Regions from separate parts of the Aeromicrobium senzhongii genome, predicted to be linked through region 1. Evidence: riboswitches for the same ligand, from Rfam matches in the RefSeq annotation. Region 1 holds a riboswitch; the other holds the start of a gene.

Region 1 (7,229 bases):
TCGCTCGCGTCAATCCCGGTCATACGAGGCAGGATCTGGGATCGGTGTATGCGCCGCACAAGGACCTCGTCGAGATGGCTGTGCGTGCTCGCACGTTAACCCTGCGCGCCATGGGGCGGGGTAAGTGGCGGGCGAAACTGGCGTGTCCGATGTCCAACCCGGACGCGCGCCGCGCGCTCAGGGAGGAACGGGAAGCCTGGCGGCACGAGGCATCCCTCGTGCGATCGGGTCGGCCGATCTCACCGGATCAAAAGCTCTTCGACGCGAGCTACCTCGCTGCGTCTTCCCTTGATTCGGTCATCGAGGAACCTTCTTCGGAGTTGCCGGTTCCCGTCGACATCGATCTGGGCGAAGTCGACGCCTCATTGGTTCACCTCGCCGGCGATCTTGTGAGTTCACCAGACCGGATGGATGAGCGAGCGCGTGAGCTCATCGACTGGTTGAAGGACGTGATCGCTACAGGTGAACTTCTCGACTGGGGAACCACCGACATCGATCCGGATCTGCTCGATGCCTTCAACACGTACGTCGATGGTGCCAACACGCTGTTGCACCGTCTACTCCCGGAGGACCTCGAGTTGGCGTTCGCCTGGGGTGAGCCGAGCGATTGGTTCAGCGGGCGCCTTGCGCGGTGGACTATGGCGGGTCACGCCTTGACCGTTGCCTCCCATGCGCAACGGCGCTGGGCGTTCTTCGCGACAGAATTAGCCGAGTACATGGATGGCTTGCAATCGGACCTGCGACCCCGACCGCCTCACGGTAAGGAATTCGGTCACACTCCCGTACTCCTGGTGTGTGACGAGCCGGAGGCCGGCCTGCACCGGTCGATGGAGGCCAACCTGGGCACCGCATTGGACAATATGTGCCGAGACGTCGGCGCGAGTGCGTTGGTGGCGACGCATTCGCCGGCGCTCCTCCGGTCTCCGCACGTGTCGGTGAGCTTCGTCACTCGTGACAGCGCGAATGCGATGGTGACGCGTCCCGTACGACTGAACATGGCGGACGGGACAGTTGCCCGAGCGACGGCCGACGGGCTCGGGCTCAACGTGGGCGATCTATGGTCCCTGTCTCGAGTCACGGTGGTCGTGGAGGGTATCCACGATGAATGGGTTCTCAACGGTTGCCTCAGTGATGAGCTGAGTTCCGGATCAGCCGTGATCCTGCCGATGCACGGCGGGACCCGCCTTCGGTCTCTTGCCGAGGCGAGGGCATTGATCGACTACTCCGATGCGAAGCTTCTCGTCGTCCTGGACGAACTCGACCATGAACTGGTCACAGACGTGTTCGGACGCCTTCAAGAGGCCGTCGCAGGGGGGAACCCGGAGAGCCGCGCTGCTGTATTGGCGGAACTCCGCTCACTCGGCAATTCCAATGACTCGTTCCTCTTCATCCATCAGTTCGCCCTGCGTGCAGTCGAGCTGGGGATCCTCGACCGTGTCGAGTTCTTCGGCCTGTCCCAGCCGGACATCATCTGCTACCTCGAGCCGGCATCGGTACTGAGTGAGGATGAGAGTTGGGACAGACTCCTGGACCAGTGGCGAAGGGACGCCGCTCCTCAGCCGCCGAGGAACATCAAGAAGTGGCTGCGAGGAAAGGGTTTCCTACCCGACGACGCCCATTTGGTAGACGAAGCCATCGAGATGGCGACGATGCGAGCTGCTCGATCCGCAAACCTCCACCCGGACCTCGTGGCGCTCGGCGCGCGGATCCTCGAGTTGTCATCCTGAGCCTTCGCCGAATGCCGTTCGACGGACGTCGCGATGGGCGCCGCGCGTTCCATCCTCGGTCGACTTGAAGGACGGCGTCGAACGCACCGGCCACGGGGTCAGCTGGGCCTCGGACGATCCGGGATCATCCAGTCCCACTCGACGTGGAACGTCGAGCCACGTCCGAACCGGATGCTGATGACCTTCGGGTCGCACCGGAGTCGCTCGTTCTCGTCCTTGTGCAGCACCCCGCCGATGCGAAGGATCGCGATCAGCTCGTTCCAGTGCCAGCCGGGGTAGTTCTTCTCGACGTACCTCGCGGTGTGCCCCTTGCCGACGGCGATGAAGTGCGCGTGGCGCAACAACTCGTTCAGTTCGTCGCGGGTGCGGTGTTCGGCCATTGTGGCTCCTCTCTCGAGGGCACGGATGTGCCCGACTTGGTCGTCCCGGTCGGGACGGCCCTGGTCTTCTCCGGAGGGCACCGTGTCGGGCGACGCGGTTGCCGGCCACCACTGTCCGGAGGCGTGGGTGGCTCTCTTGACCTCGGGTGGAAACCTACGCAGATGCGCCGACAAATATCCCTTTTGGAACTGACCGGCGACCGCCGCGATGCGTGGATCTGCTGGAATGTTGGGTGATCCGATCCGAGAACGCGCGGGGGCGAGGCGACAAGCATGAGGACCTGGGAGTTGGCCAAGGCTCATCCGTGGGTGGTCGCCACTCTGGCGGCATTGGCAGGCACCCTGGCACTCGAGCTCTTCGGAGCCCCTGACGCCGCCCAGTGGCTGGCCTCGGTGTTCGGCGCAGTCGTCCTGGTCAAGGTCTCGATCGGGATGGTCAAGGACCTCCTGCACGGGCACTGGGGCATCGACATCCTGGCCGTGACGGCCATCGCCTCGACCCTGCTCGTCGGGGAGTACCTCGCAGCGCTGGTCGTGTGCCTGATGCTCACCGGCGGCGAGGCACTCGAGGACTACGCGGCCGGGCGGGCGAAGCGGAGTCTGTCGGCTCTCCTGGAACGCGCGCCGCAGGTCGCCCACCTGCTGTTGCCCGACGGCACGCCGCGCGACGTCGCGATGGAGAGCATCTCCGTCGGCGATCGGCTGCTGGTGCGGCCTGCCGAGGTGGTGCCCGTCGACGGCATCCTCTCCACCGACTCGGACGGGCGGGCGATCGAGGCCGGCTTCGACGAGTCGTCGCTGACCGGCGAGCCGCTTCCCGTCAGCCGGCGGACCGGCGACGAGATCCTCTCCGGCGTGCTCAACGGCCAACGCGCCGTGGTGCTCGAGGCGACGGCGACCGCCCAGGACTCGCAGTACTCCCGCATTCTTTCCCTGGTGCGGGAAGCCTCCGAGTCTCGCGCGCCGATGGTGCGGCTGGCCGACCGCTACGCCGTGCCGTTCACGATCGTCGCGTACCTGATCGGCGGCCTCGCCTGGTGGCTCTCGGGCGATCCCGTCCGCTTCGCCGAGGTGCTCGTCGTCGCCACCCCGTGCCCGCTGCTGATCGCGGCTCCCGTGGCCTTCCTGGCGGGCATGTCCCGTGCCGCCAAGAACGGCGTCATCGTCAAGTCCGGTGGCACGATCGAGACTCTCGGTCGGGTCCGCACCGCAGCCTTCGACAAGACCGGCACCCTGACGTACGGCCGTCCCGAGCTGCTAGAGGTCCGGCCGGCACGAGGAGCGGACGGGCGGCCGGTCCTCGACGAGGACGAGCTGCTGCGGATCACCGGCTCGGCCGAGCAGTACTCCGGTCACGTCCTGGCCGACTCCATCCGGGAGGCGGCCGAGGCACGCGGACTGCGCCTGGTCCCCGCAACGGAGGCCCGCGAGATAGCGACCCACGGCGTGACGGCGGTGTTGGAGGGTCGCGAGGTCGTCGTCGGCAAGGGCTCGTTCGTCCGCGACCACACGACCGGGTTCGAGGTCGCCGACCTCGAACCGGGGGAGTCCGCCGTCTACGTGGGCGTCGACGGTGTCTTCGCCGGCGTCCTGCTCATCTCCGACCGGCTCCGGGCCAACGCCCGGGCGACCCTCGACGAGCTGGACCGACTCGGGGTCCGCCAGCGGATGATCCTCACCGGCGACGCGGCCCTCACCGCGTCTCACATTGCCGCCCAAGTTGGCGTCACCCGCGTCGAGGCCGAGCTGCTGCCCGAGGACAAGGTCCGGATCGTCCGCGACGCCGAGCCTGGCCCGGTGATGATGGTCGGTGACGGCGTCAACGACGCGCCCGTCCTCGCGGTGGCCGACGTCGGTGTCGCGATGGGTGCGCGTGGCTCGACCGCCGCCTCCCAGTCCGCCGACGTCGTCATCGTCCGGGACGACATCTCGCGCGCGGCGGTCGCGGTGTCGGTCGGCCAGCGCACCCTGCGGGTCGCGAAGGAGTCGATCTGGGTCGGCATCGCCCTCTCGGTCGTGCTGATGCTCGTCGCCGCGTTCGGCGTCATCCCGGCGATCGTCGGCGCGCTGCTGCAGGAGGTCGTCGACCTGGTGGCGATCGCCAACGCGCTGCGGGCGACCCGGGCCGGGCGTGACGAGCTGCGCGACTTCGCGGCACTGCACGACCACTCGGACGAGGCCCACGCCGAGGCTCGCGCGCTGGCGACCGCCTGAATGGGCATCGAGGTGACCGCGCTCACACTAGGTTGAGCGCGTGGATCCTCTCGGGCGCTGGGACGCCGATGTCGTCGTGGTCGGGAGTGGCTTCGGGGGAGCGGTCTCCGCGCTGCGTCTGACCGAGGCCGGGCACTCGGTGCTGGTGCTCGAGAAGGGCCGCCGGCTCAGCGATGCCGACCTGCTCGCGGCCCGGCGCGACCCGCGCGCGTATCTCTGGGCGCCGCGGGCCGGGATGCGCGGGTTCTTCTGGCAGCGCATCTTCCGCCACATGGCGATCATCGGCGGGTCCGGCGTCGGGGGTGGCTCGATCGTCTGGGCCGGTGTCCTGCTCGAACCCGGTGACGAGTTCTACGGCGAGCCCGCTCTGTCGGCCCTCGGTGTCGACTGGAAGACCGAGCTCGCGCCCCATCTCGACCGCGCCGCGCGGATGCTCGGCCGGGTCACCAACCCGCACCACGGCGAGATGGACGACCACCTCCACTCCGCGGCGAAGGCGGTCGGCGCGGAGGCGACGTTCGGCCCGGTGCCGTCGGCGATCTTCTTCGGCCGCCCCGGCGTCACCGAGCCGGACCCGTACTTCGACGGCGAAGGCCCCGACCGGACGGGCTGCCGGCTCTGCGGCGAGTGCCTGCTCGGTTGCCCCTACGGCGCCAAGAACCAGCTGACCCTCAACTACCTCTTCCTGGCCGAGAAGCGCGGCGTCGAGGTGCGCCCCGAGACCGAGGTCGTCTCGGTGCGACCCGTCGACGGCGGGTACGAGCTCGTGACACGCCACCCGTGGGAGCGCGGGCGCGAGTCGACCGTCCGGGCTCGCCGGGTCGTCCTCGCCGCGGGCGTCCTGGGCACCGTCGAGCTGCTCCACCGCTGCCGCGAGACCGGAGCCCTGTCGCGGATCTCGGACCAGCTGGGTCAGCACGTACGGACGAACTCCGAGGCGCTCACCGCCGTCCTGCAGCCCCGCGGCGACGACCTCTCGCGCGGACCGACGATCTCGAGCGACTTCCATCCCGACGAGCGCACCCACACGACGCAGAACCGCTACATGGGCGGTTGGCACATGCGCGCCCAGCTGGGTCCGATGGTCGACGACGACGATCCCGGCCGTCGCGCCCGCCGCGTCGTGCTCTCGATCCTCGGGTCGCCGTTGCGACAGCTGCGGCTGATGACCGCCCACCGCTTCCTGAATCGGCTGACCGTCCTCACGACGATGCAGCGCCTCGACAGCGAGTTCGCCCTCGACCACCGCCGCTCACCGTTGCGACCGTGGCGCCGGGTGCTGCGGTCCAGGCTGACCGGTGGAGCGCGCCCGCCCAGCAACCTGCCCGTCGCGAACGAGGTCACTCGCGCCTTCGCCGAGGCCTCCGGTGGGCGGCCGCTGAACCTGCTGGGCGAGTCGGTCGGCGGGCTGTCGGTCACCGCGCACATCCTCGGTGGCGCCGTGATGGGCGCGACAGCGGCCGACGGGGTCGTGGACACGAACCACGAGGTCCACGGCCACCCCGGCCTCTACGTCGCCGACGCCTCCGTCATCCCCGCCAATCTCGGCGTGAACCCTTCCCTGACCATCACCGCCCTGGCCGAGCGCTTCGCGTCCCGGTTCCCGTCGGCGGACGGTCCCGTCCTCTCGGAGAGCCCATGAAGCAGAACGCCTTGTCCCTGCGGCGCGAGTGGTCGTCGCTGCGGCACCTCGAGGTGGATGAGGTCCTCCACGTCACGGCGGGCGACCTGGCCGCCACGTTCGTCCCTCCGCTGACCCGGATCGCGCCCGTCGGTCTCGGCCTGATCGGGTTGCGGCACTGGTACGGGAAGCGGTTCGTTCGCGCGGGTGGTGGCGCCGCGGGCATGAACCTCGTGTGGCGTGGAGGCAGCGTGGCCGAGACGCTGCCGATGACGCTGACTTCGGGGGTCTCGTTGGCCGACGGGAAGCCCGCCCTCGTGGTCGAGTACGCGGCCGACGCGCCCCGGCCGTGGCGCTGGGTCCGCGACGAGCTCCGTGCAGGCTCCGACGGCACTGTCGTCGGCATGACCTTCGTCGACCTTTTCTTGCTGAGGTCCGTGGGCGGAACGCCGTTCCTGCTCATCCCAAAAACAGAGTGACCTGTCGCACATTTTTCTTCGGATTTGTCCCATCCGGTTCGGTGACCGCACCGAACCACGCATAGGAGGTCGGAGGTCCCGGCCGCTGAAATGGGGAAATCATGAAGAAGACAATCCTTGCCCTGCTGGCACTGGTGTTGACAGCAGGCATGACCGGTCTCGTGGGGTCGCCGGCCGAGGCCGCCACGGCCCAGCGATCCAGCACGAAGGTCGGGTACACGCGGGTGGTCGTCGCGCCCGCCGTGTACGACCTCATCGGTACCGCCGGCATCACGCCTGCTCCGGTCCAGGGTGCGAAGGCGGGGGCCTTCAAGGGCACGCTGGCCGCGAAGTTCCCGATCACCGGGTACCGCCTGCGGGGCCTGCGGATCAAGCACAGCGGCGGCCTGAACCTGAGCGCCGGCTCCGCGACGATCACCGTGTCGCGCTTCAACATCGATCTCGCCCGCCTGCGGGTGAGCGGCAGGGTCAACGGGACCGTCGGCAACGTCGGCCGTGTCGACCTGTTCAAGGTGCGGGCCTCGGATCGCCGTGACCTCGGTGCCGTCAAGCTGACGCTGACCAAGACCGCGGCGGATGCACTGAACGCCACGTTCGGGGTCAACGCCTTCGCCGAGAACGCGACCTTCGGCTACGCCACGCCGAAGCCGCTCTCGCGCTTCTGAGCTGACCGGAGAGCGGCCCCGACGCACCGGGGCCGCTCTTCGTCTGCCCTCCTCAGGGTCGTGGGTGGATGAGCGACGCCTCCGAGCTGTATCGGCGGGGCATCCACGCCGTGGAGGAGCGACTCTCGACGGCACCGGACCCT
Region 2 (7,229 bases), 430 kb from region 1:
CCTGCGGGTCGGCGGGGCCGGCGAACATGACGGCGAACAGCACCGCCAGGGTCAGGCCGGCCCGGACGAGGAACGGACGGCGGCGTCCCCCGGGGTGCCGCGAGCGGTCGCTGATCCGGCCCGCGATCGGGTTGAGCACGACGTCCCACGCCTTGGGCGCGAAGACCAGCACGCCCGCCATCGCCGTCCCGATGCCGATCGTGTCGGTCAGGTACGGCAGGAGCAGCAGGCCCGGCACGGTGCCGAACGTGCCCGTCGCGACGCTGCCGAGGGCATAGCCGCGTCGGACCCGCGCCGGGAGCTGCGTCGTCACCCGTCCGAGGGCTCGATGTCGCGGACGGCGGCCAGCTCGTCGAGGAAGGTCTTGGCCCAGCGCACGATGTCGTTCTCCATGACCTGCTTGCGCAGGGCGCGCATGCGCTTGCGCAGGTCGACGGGGCTGGCCTGCATCGCGTCGACCATCGCCTGCTTCATGCCGTTGATGTCGTGGGGATTGACCAGGAAGGCCTGTCTGAGCTCGCCCGCGGCACCGGCGAACTCGCTCAGGACCAGGGCGCCGCGGTCGTCCCAGCGCGTGGCGATGTACTCCTTCGCCACGAGGTTCATGCCGTCGCGCAGCGGGGTGACGACCATGACGTCCGCAGCGCGGTACATCGCGGCCATCTCCTCGCGGGGGAAGGACGCGTGCAGGTACTGGATCGGCTGCTGGCCGATGCGTCCCATGTCGCCGTTGATGCGGCCGACCAGCCGATTGATGTCGTCGCGCAGGATGCGGTACTGCTGGACCCGCTCGCGCGAGGGGGTCGCGACCTGGACGAACACGGCGTCGTCGACGTCGATCACGCCGTCGCTGACGAGCTCGCCGAACGCACGCAGGCGCTGGGGCAGGCCCTTGGTGTAGTCGAGCCGGTCGATGCCGATCAGGACGTGGCGCGGGTTGCCCAGGCTGTCGCGGATCTCCTGGGCCCGGGCGATCACCTCGGGTGTGCGCGAGAGCTGCTCGAACCCGCGCGCGTCGATCGAGATCGGGTAGGCCTTCGCGATGACCTTGCGGCCGTCGGGCAGGAAGACGGTGTCCTTGACGGTGCGGTGGCCGACGCGCTGGCGGACCAACCGGGCGAAGTTCTGGGCGCCGCCGGGCATCTGGAAGCCGACGAGATCGGCGCCCAGCAGGCCCTCGAGGATCTGGCGACGCCACGGCAGCTGCTGGAACAGCTCGGTCGGGGGGAAGGGGATGTGCAGGAAGAACCCGATCAACAGGTCGGACCGCAGCTCGCGCAGCATCTGGGGCACGAGCTGGAGCTGGTAGTCCTGCACCCACACGATCGCGCCCGGAGCGGCCAGCGAGGCAGCCTTCTCGGCGAAGCGCCGGTTCACGGTGACGTAGGCGTCCCACCACTCGCGGTGGTACTCCGGAGTGACGACCACGTCGTGGTAGAGCGGCCACAGGGTGCCGTTGGAGAACCCCTCGTAGTAGTCCTCGACCTCCTGCTCGGACAGGGGGACCGGGACGAGGCGCAGGCCGTCGTGGACGAACTCGGGCAGGTCCTCGTCGGACGCGCCGTGCCAGCCGATCCAGGCTCCGCCCTTGACCTTCATCACGGGCTCGAGGGCGGTCACGAGGCCGCCGGGGGACTTGCGCCAGGACACCTCGCCGTCGGGACCGACGAGACGGTCGACGGGGAGGCGGTTGGCGATCACGAGGAAGTCGGTCTGCTCGGGCGCCATGGGCCCACCCTAGATGAGAACGGGCGCACGCGAGTGGGACTGACGGGCGTCCGGGCGTCGATTCGCCGACATGAATGACAACCGTGTGATTACGCCGGTACCATCGAGCCATGGCAGCGGTGGAGAGTCACGACCCGGTGGTCCACGAGGGCACATTGTCCGATCGCGACCGCGAGATGCTCGAGCTCGAGCGGCTGTGGTGGAAGTACGCCGGCGCCAAGGAGCAGGCGATCCGCGACAAGTTCGACATGACCGCCACCCGCTACTACCAGATCCTCAACGCGCTGATCGACTCCGAAGAGGCGCTCGCGCACGACCCCCTACTCGTCAAGCGGCTCCGCCGCCTGCGCTCGCAGCGTCAGCGCCAGCGTCAGGCCCGCCGCACCGGCTCCGACCGCTGAGGTGGAGCACGAGCCCGAGCCCGAGCGTCCCGAGGATCGTCGTGACCTCGGCCGTCCCCGGCCCACGTGGTCGCTGATCGTCCTGCCGGCCGTCTGGCTCGTCCTGGGTGCTCTCGGGGGTGTGGCCATCATCAGCGTCGTCCGCAGCGACGACCCCCCGGCCGCGTCCGCCGAGGTGTCGAAGGGCGCCAGCGCCGAGCCCACGGCCACCAAGAAGCCGAAGGCGCAGAGGTCCGAGAAGTCCGAGCCCACGGCGAAGGCGACGAAGAAGCCCAAGCCGAAGCCCACGACCGAGCCGACCGTCGAGCCCACCGCGACCCGCTCGATCGCGGTCGGCGTCTACAACCAGGTCGGCATCGGCGGTCTGGCCGCCCGGGTCGCCGGGCAGGCCCGGGGTGCCGGCTGGAACGTCGCGGCGGTCTCCGACTGGCGCGGCAGCGTGCCACAGGACACGGTCTACTTCCCCGCGGGACAGCAGGCCGAGGCCGCGCTGCTGGGTCAGGACCTGGGCATCGTCCGGCTCATGCCCGCCACCGCGAACATGTCCTCGTCGTCGCTCACCGTCGTGCTGGCCAGCCCCCGGTGAGCTTTCGTGCCGCGCCATAATGGGGACATGACCGACCCGGGGCAGATGCTGCTGGCCCTCGACTTCGACGGAACACTCGCTCCGATCGTGGAGGACCCGGAGGCGGCGTACATCCACCCGAAGTCGCTGGACGCCCTGCGTCGTCTCGGGCCCGTGCTGGGCGCGATCGTGATCATCACCGGGCGCCCGGTCGACCAGGTCCGCCGACTCGGCCGGTTCGAGGAGGGCCCCGGTCTGGAGCACCTCGTCGTCTTCGGGCAGTACGGAGCCGAGCGCTGGGACGCGGCCACCGGCCAGGTCCGCCGCCCCAGCCGCCCGCAGGGCGTCTCCGACCTCGCCGACTGCCTGCCGCAGTGGCTCGAGGACCATGGCGCCTCGCGGATCCGCGTCGAGGACAAGGGACTGGCCATCGCGCTGCACACCCGCGGGGTCGCCCCGGGTCTGCTCGACGAGTTGCGACCCCAGATCGAGGCGCTCGCCGCCGAGGTCGGTCTGCACCTCGAGCCGGGCCGCCAGGTCATCGAGTTGCGTGCGTCGGGCTCGGACAAGGGCCAGGCGCTGCGCCGGGCGATCGAGCCGACGCAGCCCCACATCGTCATGTACGCCGGTGACGACCTCGGCGACCTCCCCGCCTTCGAGGAGGGACTCGCGCTGCGCGCCGACGGCATCGACGTCACGCTCGTGTGCTCGGCCTCGGCCGAGCAGGATGCGCTGGTGCCGCTCGCGGACGTCGTCCTCGACGGCCCCGACGCCGTCGCGACGTGGCTGAGCGAGTTGGCCGACTCCCTCGTGCCGGCCTGACTGGTCACCGCACCTGCTGCACCTCACGGCGTCCGTCTCATCACTTGGACGCAGTAGACGTATCGTGAGACGCCGTCCTACGCTGAACCCACTCATCCCGAGGGGCAGAGGGACACGGCCCGACGAAGCCCCAGCAACCAGCCGATCACCGGCCAGGTGCTAATTCCGTCCGTGGCCGAACGCCGGCCCGGAGAGATGAATGGAGCCTTCGTGAGCGTCACGACCCCGGACCAGACCACCACCCCCCTGCGTGAGGGCGCCTTCGGCAAGGCGACGTGCCTGAAGTGCCGCGAGTGCGGAGCGACGCGCGAGCTCGGCCCGCACTACGCCTGTTACGAGTGCTTCGGTCCGCTCGAGATCGGCTACGAGTTCGGCACCGTCACCCGCGAGCAGATCGAGGCCGGGCCCGCGAACATCTGGCGCTACAAGGCGCTGCTGCCCGTGCCGGACGACATCGAGACCAGCCCCAACCTCGAGCCCGGCTTCACCCGGCTGCTCGACGCGCGCAACCTCGCCGCCGAGCTGGGCCTGACGCGACTGTGGGTCAAGGACGACAGCACCAACCCGACCAACTCCTTCAAGGACCGCGTCGTGGCCTGTGCGCTGAGTGCCGCGCGCGAGTTCGGCAGCAAGGTCTTCGCCTGCCCGTCCACCGGCAACCTGGCGAACGCGGTCGCCGCGGCCGGGGCCCGCGCCGGCATCCGCACCGTCGTGTTCATCCCGAGCGACCTCGAGACGCCCAAGCAGGTCAACTCGGCGATCTTCACCGACAACCTCGTGGCCGTCGACGGCACGTACGACGACGTCAACAAGCTCGCCAGTGAGATCGCCGGTGAGGACCCGGGCTGGGCGTTCGTCAACGTGAACGTCCGCCCGTTCTACGCCGAGGGCTCCAAGACCCTCGGCTACGAGATCGCCGAGCAGCTGGGCTGGCGACTCCCGGACCAGGTGGTCATCCCGGTCGCGTCGGGCTCGCAGCTGACCAAGGTGCACAAGGCCTTCCGGGAGCTCGTCGAGCTCGGGCTGGTCGAGGACAAGCCCTGCCGGATCTTCGGCGCGCAGGCCCGGGGCTGCAATCCCGTCGCGACCGCCTTCAAGGATGGCGTCGACGCGATCCGCCCGGTCAAGCCCGACACGATCGCCAAGTCGCTGGCGATCGGCAACCCCGCCGACGGCGTCTACGTGCTCGACATCGCGCGAGCCACCCAGGGCGCCGTCGAGGAGGTCGACGACGAGCAGATCCGCGACGCGATCGTCCTGCTGGCGCGCACGGAGGGGATCTTCACCGAGACCGCCGGCGGCACCACGGTGGCCGTGTTGAAGAAGCTCGTCGAGACCGGGCAGCTCGACCCGTCGCTCGAGACCGTCGTGATCAACACCGGCCACGGCCTCAAGACGCTCGACGCCGTCGCCGGCTCGGTCGGTCCGCGAGCGACCATCGCCCCCACCTACGACGCCTTCACCGCGGCCGGCATCGCCTGATCCGTCCGACCCACCCCTTCTTCTGAGGAGCACCCCATGGCCGTGTCCGTCCGTATCCCCACCATCTTGCGCAGCTACACGAACGACGAGTCCCAGGTCAGCGCCGAGGGCGAGAACCTCAGCGCCGTGATCGAGTCGCTCGAGGCGACCTACCCCGGCATCCGGGCGCGGATCGTCGACGAGGACGGCAAGTTGCGCCGGTTCGTGAACGTGTACGTGGCGGAGGAGGATGTCCGTTTCGCCGACGGTCTCGACACCCGCACGGTCGACGGCACGCAGATCTCGATCATCCCGGCGGTCGCCGGCGGCTGCTGAGCCACCGATCGCCGGATCCGATTCACGCTGCGGCCACGGCTGGCGATACGCTGGAGGTGGGTCCGGCCGCGGGCCTTTTCGCGCAGAACAGGTGGTCACATGGTGCATGGCACCGTCAAGTGGTTCAACTCCGACAAGGGGTACGGCTTCATCGCCGTCGACGGCCAGGACGACGTGTTCGTCCACTGGTCGAAGATCGCGATCAACGGCTTCAAGACCCTCGAGGACGGTCAGACCGTCGAACTCGAGGTCGTCGACGGCCCGAAGGGACGCGAGGCCGAGAACGTGCAGCCTCAGCACTGACGGGCTGGATCGGCCCCGGTGCGGGGTGGCTTGAGTTGTGGTGATTAGCACTCGTATAGTGAGAGTGCTAGATCCACTTCTACCCATTGTCGGAGACACGCACCCATGGCTAAGTCCATCGCATTCAACGAAGAAGCCCGGCGCGGGCTCGAGCGCGGCATGAACCAGCTCGCCGACGCCGTGAAGGTCACCCTCGGCCCGAAGGGCCGCAACGTCGTCCTCGAGAAGAAGTGGGGAGCCCCCACGATCACGAACGACGGCGTCTCCATCGCCAAGGAGATCGAGCTCGAGGACCCCTACGAGAAGATCGGCGCCGAGCTCGTCAAGGAAGTCGCCAAGAAGACTGACGACGTCGCCGGCGACGGCACCACGACGGCCACCGTCCTGGCCCAGGCGCTCGTGCGCGAGGGTCTGCGCAACGTGGCCGCCGGCGCCAACCCGATGGGCCTGAAGAAGGGCATCGAGACCGCCGTCGAGGCCATCAGCGCCCAGCTGCTCGACATGGCCAAGGACGTCGAGACCAAGGAGCAGATCGCCTCCACCGCGTCCATCTCGGCCGCCGACCCGACGGTCGGCGAGATCATCGCCGAGGCCATGGACAAGGTCGGCAAGGAAGGCGTCATCACGGTCGAGGAGTCGAACACGTTCGGCCTCGACCTCGAGCTGACCGAGGGCATGCGGTTCGACAAGGGTCACCTGTCGGGCTACTTCGTCACCGATCCCGAGCGCATGGAGACGGTCCTCGAGGATCCGTACATCCTGATCGTCAACAGCAAGATCAGCACCGTGAAGGACATGGTCCCGGTGCTGGAGAAGGTCATGCAGACCGGCAAGCCGCTGGCGATCATCGCCGAGGACGTCGAGGGCGAGGCTCTGGCCACGCTCATCGTCAACAAGCTCAAGGGCACCTTCAAGTCGGTCGCCATCAAGGCCCCCGGCTTCGGTGACCGCCGCAAGGCGATGCTGACCGACATCGCGATCCTCACCGGTGGCGAGGTCATCAGCGAGGAGGTCGGCCTCAAGCTCGAGAACGCCGATCTGACCCTGCTGGGCACGGCGCGCAAGGTCGTCACGTCCAAGGACGAGACCACCATCGTCGAGGGTGGCGGCGACGAGGCCCAGATCGCCGGTCGCGTGGCCCAGATCAAGGCCGAGATCGAGAACAGCGACTCGGACTACGACCGCGAGAAGCTCCAGGAGCGCCTCGCCAAGCTGGCCGGCGGCGTGGCCGTCATCAAGGTCGGCGCGGCCACCGAGGTCGAGCTCAAGGAGCGCAAGCACCGCATCGAGGACGCCGTTCGCAACGCGAAGGCGGCCGTCGAGGAGGGCATCGTCCCCGGTGGTGGCGTCGCGCTGGTCCAGGCCAGCAAGGCCGCGTTCGAGAAGCTCGAGCTCACCGGTGACGAGGCGACCGGCGCGAACATCGTGCGCCTGGCCGTGTCGGCCCCGCTGAAGCAGATCGCCATCAACGCCGGCCTCGAGGGCGGAGTCGTGGCCGAGAAGGTCGCGAACCTCGAGCCCGGCCAGGGCCTCAACGCGGCCACCGGCGAGTACGTCGACATGATCGCCTCGGGCATCATCGACCCCGCCAAGGTGACGCGCTCGGCGCTGCA

Evidence for each region. Region 1 has a riboswitch for S-adenosylmethionine ahead of H9L21_RS11225 (hypothetical protein). Riboswitches for the same ligand answer to the same signal wherever they lie in the genome.
Region 2: linked by a shared signal. The riboswitch ahead of thrC (threonine synthase) and the one ahead of H9L21_RS11225 (hypothetical protein) in region 1 are both predicted to bind S-adenosylmethionine.

The regions. Positions count from the first base shown of each region.
Region 1 covers NZ_CP060587.1:2,247,162-2,254,390, reverse strand. The annotation lists gene H9L21_RS11230 (hypothetical protein) at 1-1,727, shown strand, start outside; gene H9L21_RS11225 (hypothetical protein) at 1,826-2,107, opposite strand; SAM riboswitch class IV at 2,135-2,249, opposite strand; gene H9L21_RS11220 (heavy metal translocating P-type ATPase) at 2,381-4,321, shown strand; gene H9L21_RS11215 (GMC oxidoreductase) at 4,362-5,963, shown strand; gene H9L21_RS11210 (hypothetical protein) at 5,960-6,421, shown strand; gene H9L21_RS11205 (hypothetical protein) at 6,523-7,086, shown strand; gene H9L21_RS11200 (hypothetical protein) at 7,155-7,229, shown strand, end outside.
Region 2 covers NZ_CP060587.1:2,675,844-2,683,072, reverse strand. The annotation lists gene H9L21_RS13215 (MFS transporter) at 1-313, opposite strand, end outside; gene H9L21_RS13210 (alpha,alpha-trehalose-phosphate synthase (UDP-forming)) at 310-1,728, opposite strand; gene H9L21_RS13205 (DUF3263 domain-containing protein) at 1,839-2,129, shown strand; gene H9L21_RS13200 (LytR C-terminal domain-containing protein) at 2,131-2,715, shown strand; gene otsB (trehalose-phosphatase) at 2,743-3,516, shown strand; SAM riboswitch class I at 3,606-3,718, shown strand; gene thrC (threonine synthase) at 3,727-4,998, shown strand; gene H9L21_RS13185 (MoaD/ThiS family protein) at 5,035-5,313, shown strand; gene H9L21_RS13180 (cold-shock protein) at 5,413-5,616, shown strand; gene groL (chaperonin GroEL) at 5,722-7,229, shown strand, end outside.